Linked DNA regions of Allochromatium vinosum DSM 180. The protein of the gene in region 2 interacts with the protein of the main gene of each other region in a pairwise test. Links are inferred from orthologs where the notes say so. Each region holds a gene or a part of one and is shown on either strand. Other genes may lie near its edges. The genes, in order: ALVIN_RS13855 and rsfS.

Region 1 (6,106 bases), 680 kb from region 2 along the record:
AAGGTCTGCTCCAGATCCCAGGGACAGCCGTCCTCGGGATCGCGCAGGCGCGCCATGATGGCGATGAGTCGGTCGATCGGTGGGGTGTCGGTCATGGCAACCCGTGGTGATGGAAACGCTTGACGGTCGGGAGACGGTATCACAGCGTACCGAACTCGGTTAAGCTTGGTGCGATGAGCTGATTCTCCCGACCCTCGCCCGCCAAGGCCGGCGACGCACAACCTGGGGTGATTGCCGCGCATGTCACTGATTCCGAGCGCCGACGAACTCCTGCGGCTGGCCCCGGACGCCGCGTCCGTCAAGGCGGCCAAGGGACTGGTCATCCCGGCCAAATGGCCCCGGCTCGGCTATGACGAGACGGCGGTCTGGGGCGAGTGCCAGGGCAGCGGCTCCAAACCCTATCAGACGCAGATCGATCTCTCCGGTCCGGCCTTCCGCTGTAGCTGCCCGAGCCGCAAATTCCCCTGCAAGCATGGTCTGGCGCTCGGTCTGCTGTATCTGCAACATCCCGATCGCTTCACGCACACCGATCCGCCCGACTGGGTCGGCGAGTGGCTGGCCTCGCGCGCCCAGCGCAGTGAACGCCAGACGAAACGCCAGGAGTCGGCCGCGAGTGCCGGCTCAGCGCCGTCCGATCCCCGGGCCGCCGCGCGCCGCGAGGCCGAGCGTCAACGACGTCTGACGGAGGGTCTCGGCGAGCTGGAAGCCTGGCTGGCCGATCGGCTGCGTCAGGGGCTGGCCCAGCTCCAGGGTCAATCAGAGATCTGGACCGCCATGGCCGCGCGTCTGGTCGACGCCCAGCTTCCGGGACTGGCGGAGCGGCTGAGACGCGCGGGCGCGCTGGTCGGTCGCGGCGAGCACTGGCCGAGTCGACTGCTGGCCGAACTCGGCCGGCTTCAACTGCTGATCGACGGCGCCCGACGCCTGGACAGCCTGCCGGCCGGCGAGCAGGCCGATCTGCGCGCGGCCCTGGGTCTGGCCCTGGACAAGGCCGTCGTGCTGGAGACAGGCGAGCGCCTCAGTGACGACTGGCAGGTGCTGGGCGTTCACATCGCCGAGGACGAGCGGCTGGTGATGCGCCGCGTCTGGCTCCAGGGCCGAACCAGCGACCGCCCGGCACTGGTGCTGGACTACAGCCACGGTCAAGCGAGCTTCGAGCCAATGCTGACGGTCGGTGACACGCTGGCCGCGACCCTCGCCTTCTACCCCAGTGCCGCGCCCATGCGCGCGCTGTTCGTCGATTCGCTGCGCCGTCTCCCGGAGGCTGCGTCCCGGCTGCCCGTCCCGCTCGCAGACGCGCTGGAGCGGCTGGCCGACCAGATCGCCGCCAATCCCTGGCCAGCCGTTCGCGCATTGGGCCTCTCAGGCGTCCCGCAGCCCGACACGGTCGACGACTGGCGGCTGTACGTCGGCGAGTCCACGACGCTGCGTCTGCAACTCGACACGGACGCGGCCTGGTCGCTCGTCGCGGCCGCCGGCGGTTCTCCGGTCACCCTGTTCGGCGAATGGGATGGCGAGTCGCTGCGCCCGCTCAGTGCCTGGACTCCGGAGCTGATCTGGACCGCCGACACCGCCCGGAGCGACCGCTGATGTCACCGCTCGACCAACTGGCCACCCAACTCCTCATCGGCACCGACCGGCGCGCGCCCGAATGGCCGAGCGCGGACGGCGAACTCGGTCGTCTGTCCACCCGGATCCAGGCCGACGCGGCCGCCTCGACCGAAACGAGCGCGCTGCGTCTGGCCGGCGTGCTCGCCGTCTGCTCGACCGCCGGTTTCCGGCCGCCGCCGACGGATCGACCACAACCCCCGCCCTGCCCCGAGGACGCGCGCCCCGTGGCGGCGGAACCCGAACTGGTGACGACGCTAGGCACCATCCTGGACGAGGGACCGGACCCGCTGCGCGTCCTGGCCCTGCGTCAGCTCGACGCCGCCGGCTACCTCCTGCCGCCGCGACTCCTGCCGCGCGCTCTGACGCTCGCGGTCCAACAGACCGATCTGCGTCCCTGGCTGCCGCCTGTGGTCGGCGAGCGCGGACGCTGGCTGGCGCACCTCCATCCGGAGTGGTCGCCCGCCCTCACGCTGGACGAGACGCCGCCCGCCCCCGACTGGTGGGACAGCGGCACGCTGGACCAGCGGTGTCGGTTCCTGGCGGCCCAGCGTCGCCGCGACCCAGCCGAAGCGCGCGAGCGACTGGCCCAAACCCTGGGTGAAACCGACGCGCGCGGACGCACCCGACTGCTCGCTGAGCTGGAGACCGGCCTGAGCCTGGAGGACCAGGACGTTCTGGAGACCTGTCTACAGGACCGGAGCAAGGAGGTGCGCCGACAGGCCGGCACCCTGCTCGCCCGCCTGCCCGACAGTCGCTATGTCGCCCGTCTGACCGAGCGCGTCGGCGCCTGTCTCGGCCAGACGCGCAAGCGCCTGCGACAGGTGCTGACGATCGAGCCGCCCGCCGCCTTCGAGCCGGACTGGACGCTGGATGCCATCGAGGAGACGCCTCCCAAGGGCGAGCGACTCGGCCAGCGCGCTTGGTGGCTCTACCAACTGGCGCGCGCTCTGCCGCTCGGCTGGTGGACCGGCCAGACCGGACTGGACCCGGCCGGCTGCGTGCGCTGGGCCAAGAGCACCGATTGGGAACTCGCCCTGCTGCGGGCCTGGAGCGAGGCGCTCGCCCGCACCCCGGCGCTCGACTGGACCGAGGCGATCCTGAACCGGCTGCCGGTCGAGGGACTGGCGCTCGATCCGCTGGACCTCGTCGACCGGCTCCCGGCCGCCGAGCGCGAAACCTACTGGCTGGCCCTGATCGAGCGTCCGCCCCGTGGCCTGTCCCTGGGTCTGCTGCTGACCCGCTTCACCCAGGGACTGATGCGCGAGGGTCTGCCCGGCCTGTCCGTGCCCGGCGCGCGGCGTCTGCTCGATCGGCTCTATCGTCAGGGCGGTGCCGGCCGTCTGGTCCAGGACTACAGCCTGCGCCGCGCCCTTCCCGGCTTCATCGCCTGTCTGCCGGACGCACTGCTCGACGAAGCCGCCGACGGCTGGCCGCGCGAGAGCCTGGACTCGCCCGCCGCGACCGAGACCCAGGCCCAAATTCTGGCCATCGTTCGGCAACGCCAGATCCTCAACCACCATCTTCTTCAGACAGGGCGATCCGCATGAATCAGATCCTGCGCCAGCACGCCGAACAGTCCTTCGCCGAGGAACTCGACGCACTCAAGCAGAGCGACAACCGCCAGCGTCCGCCCAACTGGGCCATGTCGCCCTGGGCGGTGGCGACCTATCTGCTCGGCGGACGGCTCGACAACGGCTTCGAGGTCAGTCCCAAGTACATCGGCAGCCGGCGGCTGATCGAGACCGCAATCGCCACCCTGACCACCGATCGCGCCCTGCTGCTGTTCGGGGTGCCGGGGACGGCCAAGTCCTGGGTCTCGGAGCATCTGGCCGCCGCTGTCTGCGGCGACTCGACCCTGCTCATCCAGGGCACCGCCGGCACCAGCGAGGAACAACTGCGCTACGGCTGGAACTATGCCGAACTGCTGTCGAAAGGCCCCTCGACCCAGGCCCTGGTACAAAGCCCGCTGATGCGCGCCATGGAACAGGGCAAGATCGCCCGTGTCGAGGAACTGACGCGCATCCCGGCCGATGTCCAGGACACGCTGATCACCCTGCTCTCGGAGAAGTCGCTGCCCGTGCCCGAGCTGGGCACCGAGATCCAGGCCGTGCGCGGCTTCAACGCCATCGCCACCGCCAACAACCGCGACAAGGGCATCAACGAACTCTCCAGCGCCCTCAAGCGCCGCTTCAACACCGTGGTGCTGCCGCTGCCGTCCAGCGCGGACGAAGAGGTGGCCATCGTCAGCAAGCGCGTGGCCGAGCTCGGACGCGCGCTCGATCTGCCCGCCGAGCCGCCCGCCTTGAAGGAGGTGCAGCGTGTGGTGCGCATCTTCCGCGAGTTGCGCAACGGTCAGACCGAGGACGGCAAGACCAAGCTCAAGGCCCCGAGCGCCACGCTCAGCACCGCCGAGGCCATCTCGGTCATCAACAACGGCGTGGCGCTCGCCGCGCACTTCGGCGACGGGGTGATGCGCGCCGGCGACATCGCTTCGAGCCTGATCGGCGCCATCGTCAAGGATCCGGTGCAGGATGCGCTGGTCTGGCGCGAGTACCAGGAGACCGTGATCAAGGAACGCGGCGACTGGAAGGATCTCTATCGCGCCTGCCGCGACCACGACTGAGCGCGCCGCGCCCACAGCGGGGGAGCCACATGGCCGATTCGCCCTTCCATCTCTTCGGCATCCGCCACCATGGTCCAGGCTGCGCGCGCAGTCTGCTCCAGGCGCTGGAGGCCCTGAACCCCGATTGCATCCTGGTGGAGGGTCCGCCGGAGGGACAGGCGCTGCTGGAATGGCTGCGCGATCCGGAACTGGCGCCGCCGGTCGCCCTGCTCGTCTACGATCCCAAGGACGCGCGCGAGGCCGTCTTCTATCCCTTCGCCGAGTTCTCGCCGGAATGGCAGGCGCTGCGCTTCGGACTCGAACGCGGTCTGCCGACCCGCTTCTTCGATCTGCCGGTCGCCCACCGGCTCGCGCTCGACGCGCCAGGCGAACCCCTGGCCGAAGACATCGAAGAAACCGAAACCGCTGCCGAAGATCCCGATGAAGTATCTGAGGCCGCCGCAGACCCCGACAGCGAACAGCGGCGTGAAGACCCGCTCGACTGGCTCGGCCGTGCCGCCGGCTACAGCGATGGCGAGTCCTGGTGGAATCATCTGGTCGAGGAACGCGGCGACGGTCTGCACCTGTTCGCGGCTATCCGCGAGGCCATGACCCTGGTGCGCGAGGAGTCGGGCGACGATCACTGGACGGCACACAGGCGCGAGCACGAGGCCCGACGCGAGGCGCACATGCGCAAGCTGATGCGTCAGGCGCGCAAGGAGGGTTTCGAGCGCATCGCCGTGGTCTGCGGGGCCTGGCACGTCCCGGCCCTGGCCGAACTGCCGAGCGCGACCGCCGACAACGCGCTCCTCAAGTCGCTGCCCAAGCGTGCGGTCGAGGCAACCTGGGTGCCCTGGTCCTATCCGCATCTGAGCACCGCCAGCGGCTATGGCGCCGGCATCGCCTCGCCCGGCTGGTACGAGCACCTCTGGCACAGCGCCCCGGAGCGACGGGCCATCGGCTGGGTCGCCCGGGCCGCGCAGTTGCTGCGCGCCGAGGATCTCGACTGCTCATCGGCCCATCTGATCGAGGCCGTGCGGCTGGCCGACGCGCTGGCGGCGCTGCGCGAACGCCCCCAGCCCGGTCTCGACGAACTCGACGAGGCCCTGCGCACGGTCGTCTGCCAGGGCGAGGAAGCGCCGCTGCGGCTCATCCATCGCGCGCTCGTCATCGGCGAGCGGCTGGGACGCATCCCGGAGCAGACCCCGGTCGTGCCCCTGCAACGCGACATCACCGAGCGCCAGCGCGCGGTGCGCCTGAAACCCGAGGCGAGCCGCAAGACGCTCGATCTCGACCTGCGCAAACCCACGGATCTGGCGCGCAGTCACCTGCTCCATCGTCTGTCGCTGCTCGGGATCGACTGGGGCGAAGTGCAGCGCACCGGGCGCTCGGTCAAGGGCACCTTCCACGAGGTCTGGACGCTGCAATGGGAGCCGCGGCACGCGCTCACCATCATCGAGGCCAGCCGCTGGGGCAACAGCGTCGAGGAGGCCGCCACCCGCCGCGTCATCGATGCCGCCGAACACGCCGACACACTGCCGGCCCTGTGCGAGCTGGTCGATCGCCTGCTGCTCGCCGATCTGCAAGCGGCCATCGTGCCGGTGACGCGCCGCCTGGAGGATCAGGCCGCCGTCGCCGGCGACGTGCCCCAGATGCTGGGCGCCATTCCGCCGCTGACCTCGATCCTGCGCTACGGCAACGTGCGCCAGACCGACAGCGGTCTGGTGGCTCATGTCCTCGCCGGACTGGTGCCGCGCGCCGCGCTCGCGCTGCCCGGCGCCTGCACGGCGCTCGACGACGAGGCCGCCGACGCCATGCGCACAGCCATCCAGGGCGCCGACCGCCCGCTGCGTCTGCTTCAGGACGCGGAGTTCGAGCAGGCGTGGTCGCAGG
Region 2 (5,816 bases):
TGAGCACGCCGATCTCGACAAAGCGTTCGCCATTGCGATGAACGCCAAGACCCAGCGCTACGGCACCTGCAATACGATGGAGACGCTGCTGGTCGACGCGCCCGTGGCGGAGGCCATCCTGCCCCGGCTCGCGGCGGCCTATCGCGAAAAGGGCGTGGAGCTGCGCGGCTGTCCGCGTACGCGCGAACTCATCGTCGACGCCGTCCCGGCGACCGACGAGGATTGGGACACCGAGTATCTGGCGCCCGTCCTGTCGATCCGTGTGGTCGATGGGCTGGACGCGGCCATGGACCACATCACCCGCCACGGCTCGGCCCACACCGACGCCATCGTCACCGAGGATTATTCGCGCGCGCGTCGCTTCTTGCGCGAGGTCGATTCGAGTTCGGTCATGGTCAATGCCTCGACGCGCTTTGCCGACGGCTTCGAATACGGCCTGGGCGCTGAGATCGGCATCAGTACCGACAAGTTCCATGCACGCGGGCCGGTCGGTCTGGAAGGGCTGACCTCGGTGAAGTTCGTGGTGCTGGGTGACGGCGAGGTGCGCGGCTGAGCCGTTTCGAAGCTCGACAAGGCCCGATCGGGCGGTTAAGAATGCGACTTTCAGCGACGCTCGCCGGGAACTCGATGTGGTCGAGCCTACTCGAACGCCGGTCAATGACCTGAACCGACAATAACAGCCTTAGGAGGAACCTTGCCATGGCACGCATCCTGATACTCGGAGCCGGTATCTCCGGCCATACGACCGCCCGTTATCTGGGCAAGTGGGTGGGCAAGCAGCATCAGATCACCGTGGTCTCGCCCAATTCCAAATGGAACTGGATTCCATCCAACATCTGGGTGGGCGTAGGTGAAATGACCGAGCGCCAAGTCACCTTCGAGCTGGCACCCGTCTACAAGAAGATCAACGTCGGTTTCCGGCAGGCACGCGCCGTCTCGATCCATCCCGATGGCGGCGCCGGACACGAGAGCCCCTTCGTCACCATCGAGTACACGGACCCGACTCGGGCCGGTCAGAGCGACGAGATCGAATACGACTATCTGGTCAATGCCACCGGCCCCAAGCTCAACTTCGACGCCACGCCGGGTCTGGGGCCGGAGACGGGCTACACCATGTCGGTCTGCACCCCGTCCCATGCGCTGGAGGCCAACGAGCAGCTCCAGAAGTGCGTCCAGGAGATGAAGGCCGGCGCGCGCAAGACCTTCGTCATCGGCACCGGGCATGGCATGTGCACCTGCCAGGGCGCGGCCTTCGAGTACATCTACAACGTCGATCACGTCCTGCGTGGGGCCGGCGTGCGCCATCTGGCGCGCGTGGTCTGGATCAGCAACGAGTACGAACTCGGCGACTTCGGCATGGGAGGCGTGCACATCACCCGAGGCGGCTATCTGACCAACGGCAAGGTCTTCGCCGAGTCGCTGATGGTCGAGCGCGGCCTGGAGTGGATCACCCGCGCGGCTGTCACCAAGGTCGAGCCGGGCAAGATCCATTACGAGCAGCTCGACGGCAGTGTCCACGAGCTGGAGTTCGATTTCTCCATGCTCATCCCGCCCTTCTCGGGCGTGGGACTCAAAGCCTATGACAAATCCGGGAGCGACATCACCGAGCAACTCTTCGCGCCCAACGGCTTCATGAAGGTCGACGCCGACTACAATCCCAAGCCCTTCGAGGAATGGAGCAAGGCCGACTGGCCGAAGACCTATCAGACCCCGAAGTACAAGAACATCTTCGCCATCGGCATCGCCTTCGCCCCGCCGCATCCGATCAGCAAGGTGATGAAGAGTCCGAGCGGTCTGCAGATCAGCCCGACACCGCCGCGCACCGGCATGCCCTCGGCGACCATTGGGAAGGCTGTGGCCGAGAACATCCGCGATCTGCTCAATGGCGCGACCACGTTGTCGCACACCGCCTCGATGGGCGAGATGGGCGCGGCTTGCGTGGCCTCGACCGGCATGGATCTCTTCAAGGGCACGGCGGCGACCATGACCGTATTCCCGGTGGTGCCGGACTACGAGACCTATCCCGAGTACGGACGCGACATGGATCTGACCTTCGGTGAGATCGGCCTGGCCGGACACTGGATGAAATACCTTCTGCATCATGTCTTCATCTACCAGGCCAAGCTGCGCCCGGGCTGGTCGGTGCTGCCCGACTGAGTCTCTCTCCCAGTGCGCCGGGGCCTGAAGTCGGTACGATCCCGGACTCCGGCGCGTGCATCCCGAATCGAGCGAGGAATGACGACGATGCCCGCCAAGAACAAAGAACCCTATCAGCAGGCCTATTACCCGCCGGTCCCGACCGGTTTCACGCGCTATATGCGCCAATCCATTCCATGGCAGTTCATTCGTTTCTGGATCATCAACTTCAAGATCTTCAAGCTATTGGTGAAGTCGCACAACTGATGGCGGATCGACGGAGCACCGAGCGCCCCGGTTCGACTGGGGCGTCGATGCCGTCAGCGATCCGGGTGCGCGCATGATCGGTCTGCTCGGCGGCACCTTCGACCCCATCCATTTCGGCCATCTGCGCGCGGCCCTGGACTGTCTCCAGGGACTCGCGCTCGATCAGGTTCGCTTCATCCCGCTGCGGATCGCCGTCCATCGTCCGCAGCCGCTGGCGAGCACGGCGCAGCGGCTGGCGATGCTGGAGGCCGCACTCGCCGACGCGCCGGAGTTTGTGCTCGATCGACGCGAGCTGCATCGGGACGGTCCTTCCTATACACTGCACACCCTGCGCTCGCTCCGTGACGAGTTCGGTCCCGAACGCCCGCTCTGTCTGCTGATCGGCGCCGATGCCTATGCGGGTTTTCTCCAGTGGTATCGCCCGTTGGAGATCCTGGAGCTGGCGCATCTGGTGGTCATGCGTCGGCCCGGGCACGATCCGGTCGCCAGTCCCGCCCTGCGACAACTCTATCTGGAACGGGTCTGCGAGGAGCCGCGCTGTCTGGCGGCCCGAGCGGGCGGCCGCATCCTGTTCCAGACCCTGACCCAGCTCGACATCTCATCGACACGCATCCGCGAACTCATCGCCCAGGGACGCCGTCCGCGTTATCTGCTCCCTGACGCCGTGCTCGACTACATCGAGCGTGAACGACTCTATGTGCCGACCGATCCGGCACGCTCGCCCCAACCGCCTCATCCGAACGTCTAGGCCGTAACCAAGACATCCCACTTCCCGAATACAGAGGGTTCCATGCAGCTCGATCAACTCAAACAACTGGTTCTCGACACACTCGACGATATGAAGGCCCGCGACATCCAGGTGCTGGACGTGCGCGGCAAGACCGCCGTGACCGATTTCATGATCATCGCCTCCGGCACCTCGGACCGCCATGTCAAGGCCATCGCCGAGACCGTGGCCTTTCGCGCCAAGGACGCCGGCGAGACCCCGCTCGGCACTGAGGGTCTGACCGAGGGCGAATGGGCGCTGGTCGATCTCAATGGGGTCGTGCTCCATGTCATGCTCCCGAAGGTGCGTGACTTCTACGGCCTCGAACGCCTGTGGTCGGCGCCGGCACCTGTCGCCGCGCCGCGTCTGGCGGTCGTTTCGGCCTGAGAGCGAGGCGTCATGCCATCGTCTGACTCAGCATCGCTCGAACGACGCCCGGTCATTGCGCTGGTGGCGGCGATGGACGAAGCGCGCGTGATCGGCCGCGACAACGCGCTACCCTGGCGCCTGCCGGCGGATCTGGCACACTTCAAGGCGCTGACGCTCGACAAGCCCATCCTCATGGGGCGCAAGACCTGGGAATCGCTGCCGGGTCTGTTGCCGCGCCGCCGGCATCTGGTGATCTCGCGTGATCCTGACTATCGCGCTGAGGGGTGTGAGGTCTTCGGTTCGCTGGAGACGGCGATCGCCGCCGTCGACGAGCCCGAGCTGATGATTGTCGGTGGCGCCTCGATCTATGCGCAGTCGCTGCCTCTGGCCGACCGACTCCATTTGACGATCGTACAGACGCGGGTCACGGGCGATGCCTGGTTTCCGGCCTGGAATCCGGTCGAGTGGAACGCAGTCGCGCGCGTCGAACGTCCGGCCGACGAGCGCAACGCCTTCGCCATGACCTTCGTGGATCTGGAGCGCCGCTGAGTCTGTCAGTCCCGTCCAGGTTGCAGATATCCGGCGCAATCGATCTGGATCGGCTCCAGCGGCTCGCAGTCGAGCCTGAGCGCCGTGAGTGCGCCGCCCCAGAGACAGCCGCTGTCGATCGCCCAGACGTTCTCGCCGCTCCAGTAGCCCAGCGCCGACCAGTGGCCGAAGACGATGCGATCGGCGCGCGTGCGTCGACCCGGAACCTGAAACCAGGGCCATAGCCCCGGCGACTGACTGCCGATCTCGCCCTTTTCCTTGAGCGCCAGAGTGCCATCGCGTGCGCAGAAGCGCAGCCGGGTCAGGGCATTGGTAATGAAGCGCAGCCGCTCGAGGCCGCTGAGATCGGGCGACCAGCGTGCCGGCTCGTTGCCATACATGGCATGCAGGAACTCGGGATAGTCATCGGAGCGCAACACGGCCTCCAGCTCGCGCGCGCGGGCCAGCGCCTCGGCCAGATCCCATTGCGGCGGCAGCCCGGCATGGACGAGCGTCAATCCGAGATCCGGATCGTGATGCAGCAGAGGCCGACGACGCAGCCAGTCGAGCAGCTCGTCGCGATCCGGCGCGCGCAGGATCGCACCCAGGGTGCTCTTCTTGGAATGCTTGGCGTTGCCGGCGGCCACGGCCAGCAGATGCAGGTCGTGATTGCCCAACACCACGATGGCCGAGTCGCCGAGCGCGCGCACCCGGCGCAGCACAGCCAGCGACTCGGGACCGCGATTGACCAGATCGCCGGCGAACCAGAGCCGGTCGGCGGCCGGATCGAAGTCGAGACGGTCGAGCAAACGCTCGAGTTCGGCGTGACACCCCTGGATGTCACCGATGGCATAGGCGGTCATCTGGAACGGAAATGGGTCGTCATCTGAAGTTCAGGCGTGGCCGTGCTGTTCAATGCAGCCGCGTCGAGGTCAGTGAAAAGGCCGGAATGCGCGCTCCGAAATGTGTGCCATCGTCGCCGACCATTCCATAGTGGCCGTGCATACTGCCGAGCGGTGTCGGGAGCACGGCACCACTGGTGTACCTGAAGGCTTCTCCCGGCTGCAGATGCGGCTGCTCGCCGACCACGCCCTGACCGCGCACCTCCTGAATCTGGCCATTGGCGTCGGTGATGATCCAGTGGCGGTCGAGCAAGCGCGCCGGCCTGGTGCCACGGTTCTCGATTGTGACGGTGTATGCAAAAACGTAACGCTCCTCTTCCGGCGAGGATTGATCCGGTTGATACTGACTCTGGGCCGAGATCGCGATGAGATAGTCGCTCAATTTCGTCTCCTGGATGACGTGCGCTGGATTGGCGCATGATATACCTGTCCGCCGTGTTGCGGAGTCTGCCCCGACCGCAGACGGCTATCTTGTCGCATTTTGAGATAGTTGTAGAATATTGTTGAAAATTTACTTGAATCCAGGGGTAGTTTGGATGATCTACAGGAAGCGGCTTCATCGAAGGCCGGACCCGCTCATTGTGCTGATGTTTTTCGTCGTTGTGGGCCTGTGCGCCACCATCAGCTATCAGTTGATCGCCTGTGTACCAGTCGATCCCGGTGAGGTCGCGGCGCAGTCACCCGAAGCCGGTTCCATCGGCGGTTGACCCACAACAGGGAGCGCCTTCCTTCGGTCTTGCGGACGCTCCCTCTGTACTCAGGATGGGTTCTATGTCACTCGATACCCTCGACCATCGGCTGAGAGTCGCCGTGATCGGCGTTGGCTATCTGGGCCGGTTCCACGCCCT

What was found.
Region 1: the proteins of rsfS (region 2) and ALVIN_RS13855 interact in binary tests that used the Escherichia coli proteins (3 or more experiments, as listed by UniProt). The link is inferred for Allochromatium vinosum DSM 180 from one-to-one orthologs.

Annotation. Positions count from the first base shown.
Region 1 is NC_013851.1:3,134,406-3,140,511, forward strand. Bases 2,195-5,194 are described here. They hold ALVIN_RS13855 (ATP-binding protein), read left to right. Parts: upstream 2,195-3,154; coding sequence 3,155-4,234; downstream 4,235-5,194. Other genes in these bases: ALVIN_RS13850 (DUF5691 domain-containing protein), read left to right, coding at 2,195-3,158; ALVIN_RS13860 (DUF5682 family protein), read left to right, coding at 4,264-5,194. Also shown: mazG (nucleoside triphosphate pyrophosphohydrolase), read right to left, coding at 1-95; ALVIN_RS13845 (SWIM zinc finger family protein), read left to right, coding at 241-1,590; more of ALVIN_RS13850, read left to right, coding at 1,590-2,194; more of ALVIN_RS13860, read left to right, coding at 5,195-6,106.
Region 2 is NC_013851.1:2,455,350-2,461,165, forward strand. What follows is about bases 2,165-4,874. They hold rsfS (ribosome silencing factor), read left to right. Parts: upstream 2,165-3,193; coding sequence 3,194-3,556; downstream 3,557-4,874. Other genes in these bases: ALVIN_RS17820 (hypothetical protein), read left to right, coding at 2,236-2,403; nadD (nicotinate-nucleotide adenylyltransferase), read left to right, coding at 2,477-3,151; ALVIN_RS10705 (dihydrofolate reductase), read left to right, coding at 3,569-4,087; ALVIN_RS10710 (symmetrical bis(5'-nucleosyl)-tetraphosphatase), read right to left, coding at 4,093-4,874. Also shown: ALVIN_RS10685 (glutamate-5-semialdehyde dehydrogenase), read left to right, coding at 1-553; ALVIN_RS10690 (NAD(P)/FAD-dependent oxidoreductase), read left to right, coding at 700-2,157; more of ALVIN_RS10710, read right to left, coding at 4,875-4,929; Co2+/Mg2+ efflux protein ApaG, read right to left, coding at 4,979-5,350; ALVIN_RS17825 (hypothetical protein), read left to right, coding at 5,505-5,675; ALVIN_RS10720 (Gfo/Idh/MocA family protein), read left to right, coding at 5,740-5,816. UniProt on the Escherichia coli protein: Functions as a ribosomal silencing factor. Interacts with ribosomal protein uL14 (rplN), blocking formation of intersubunit bridge B8.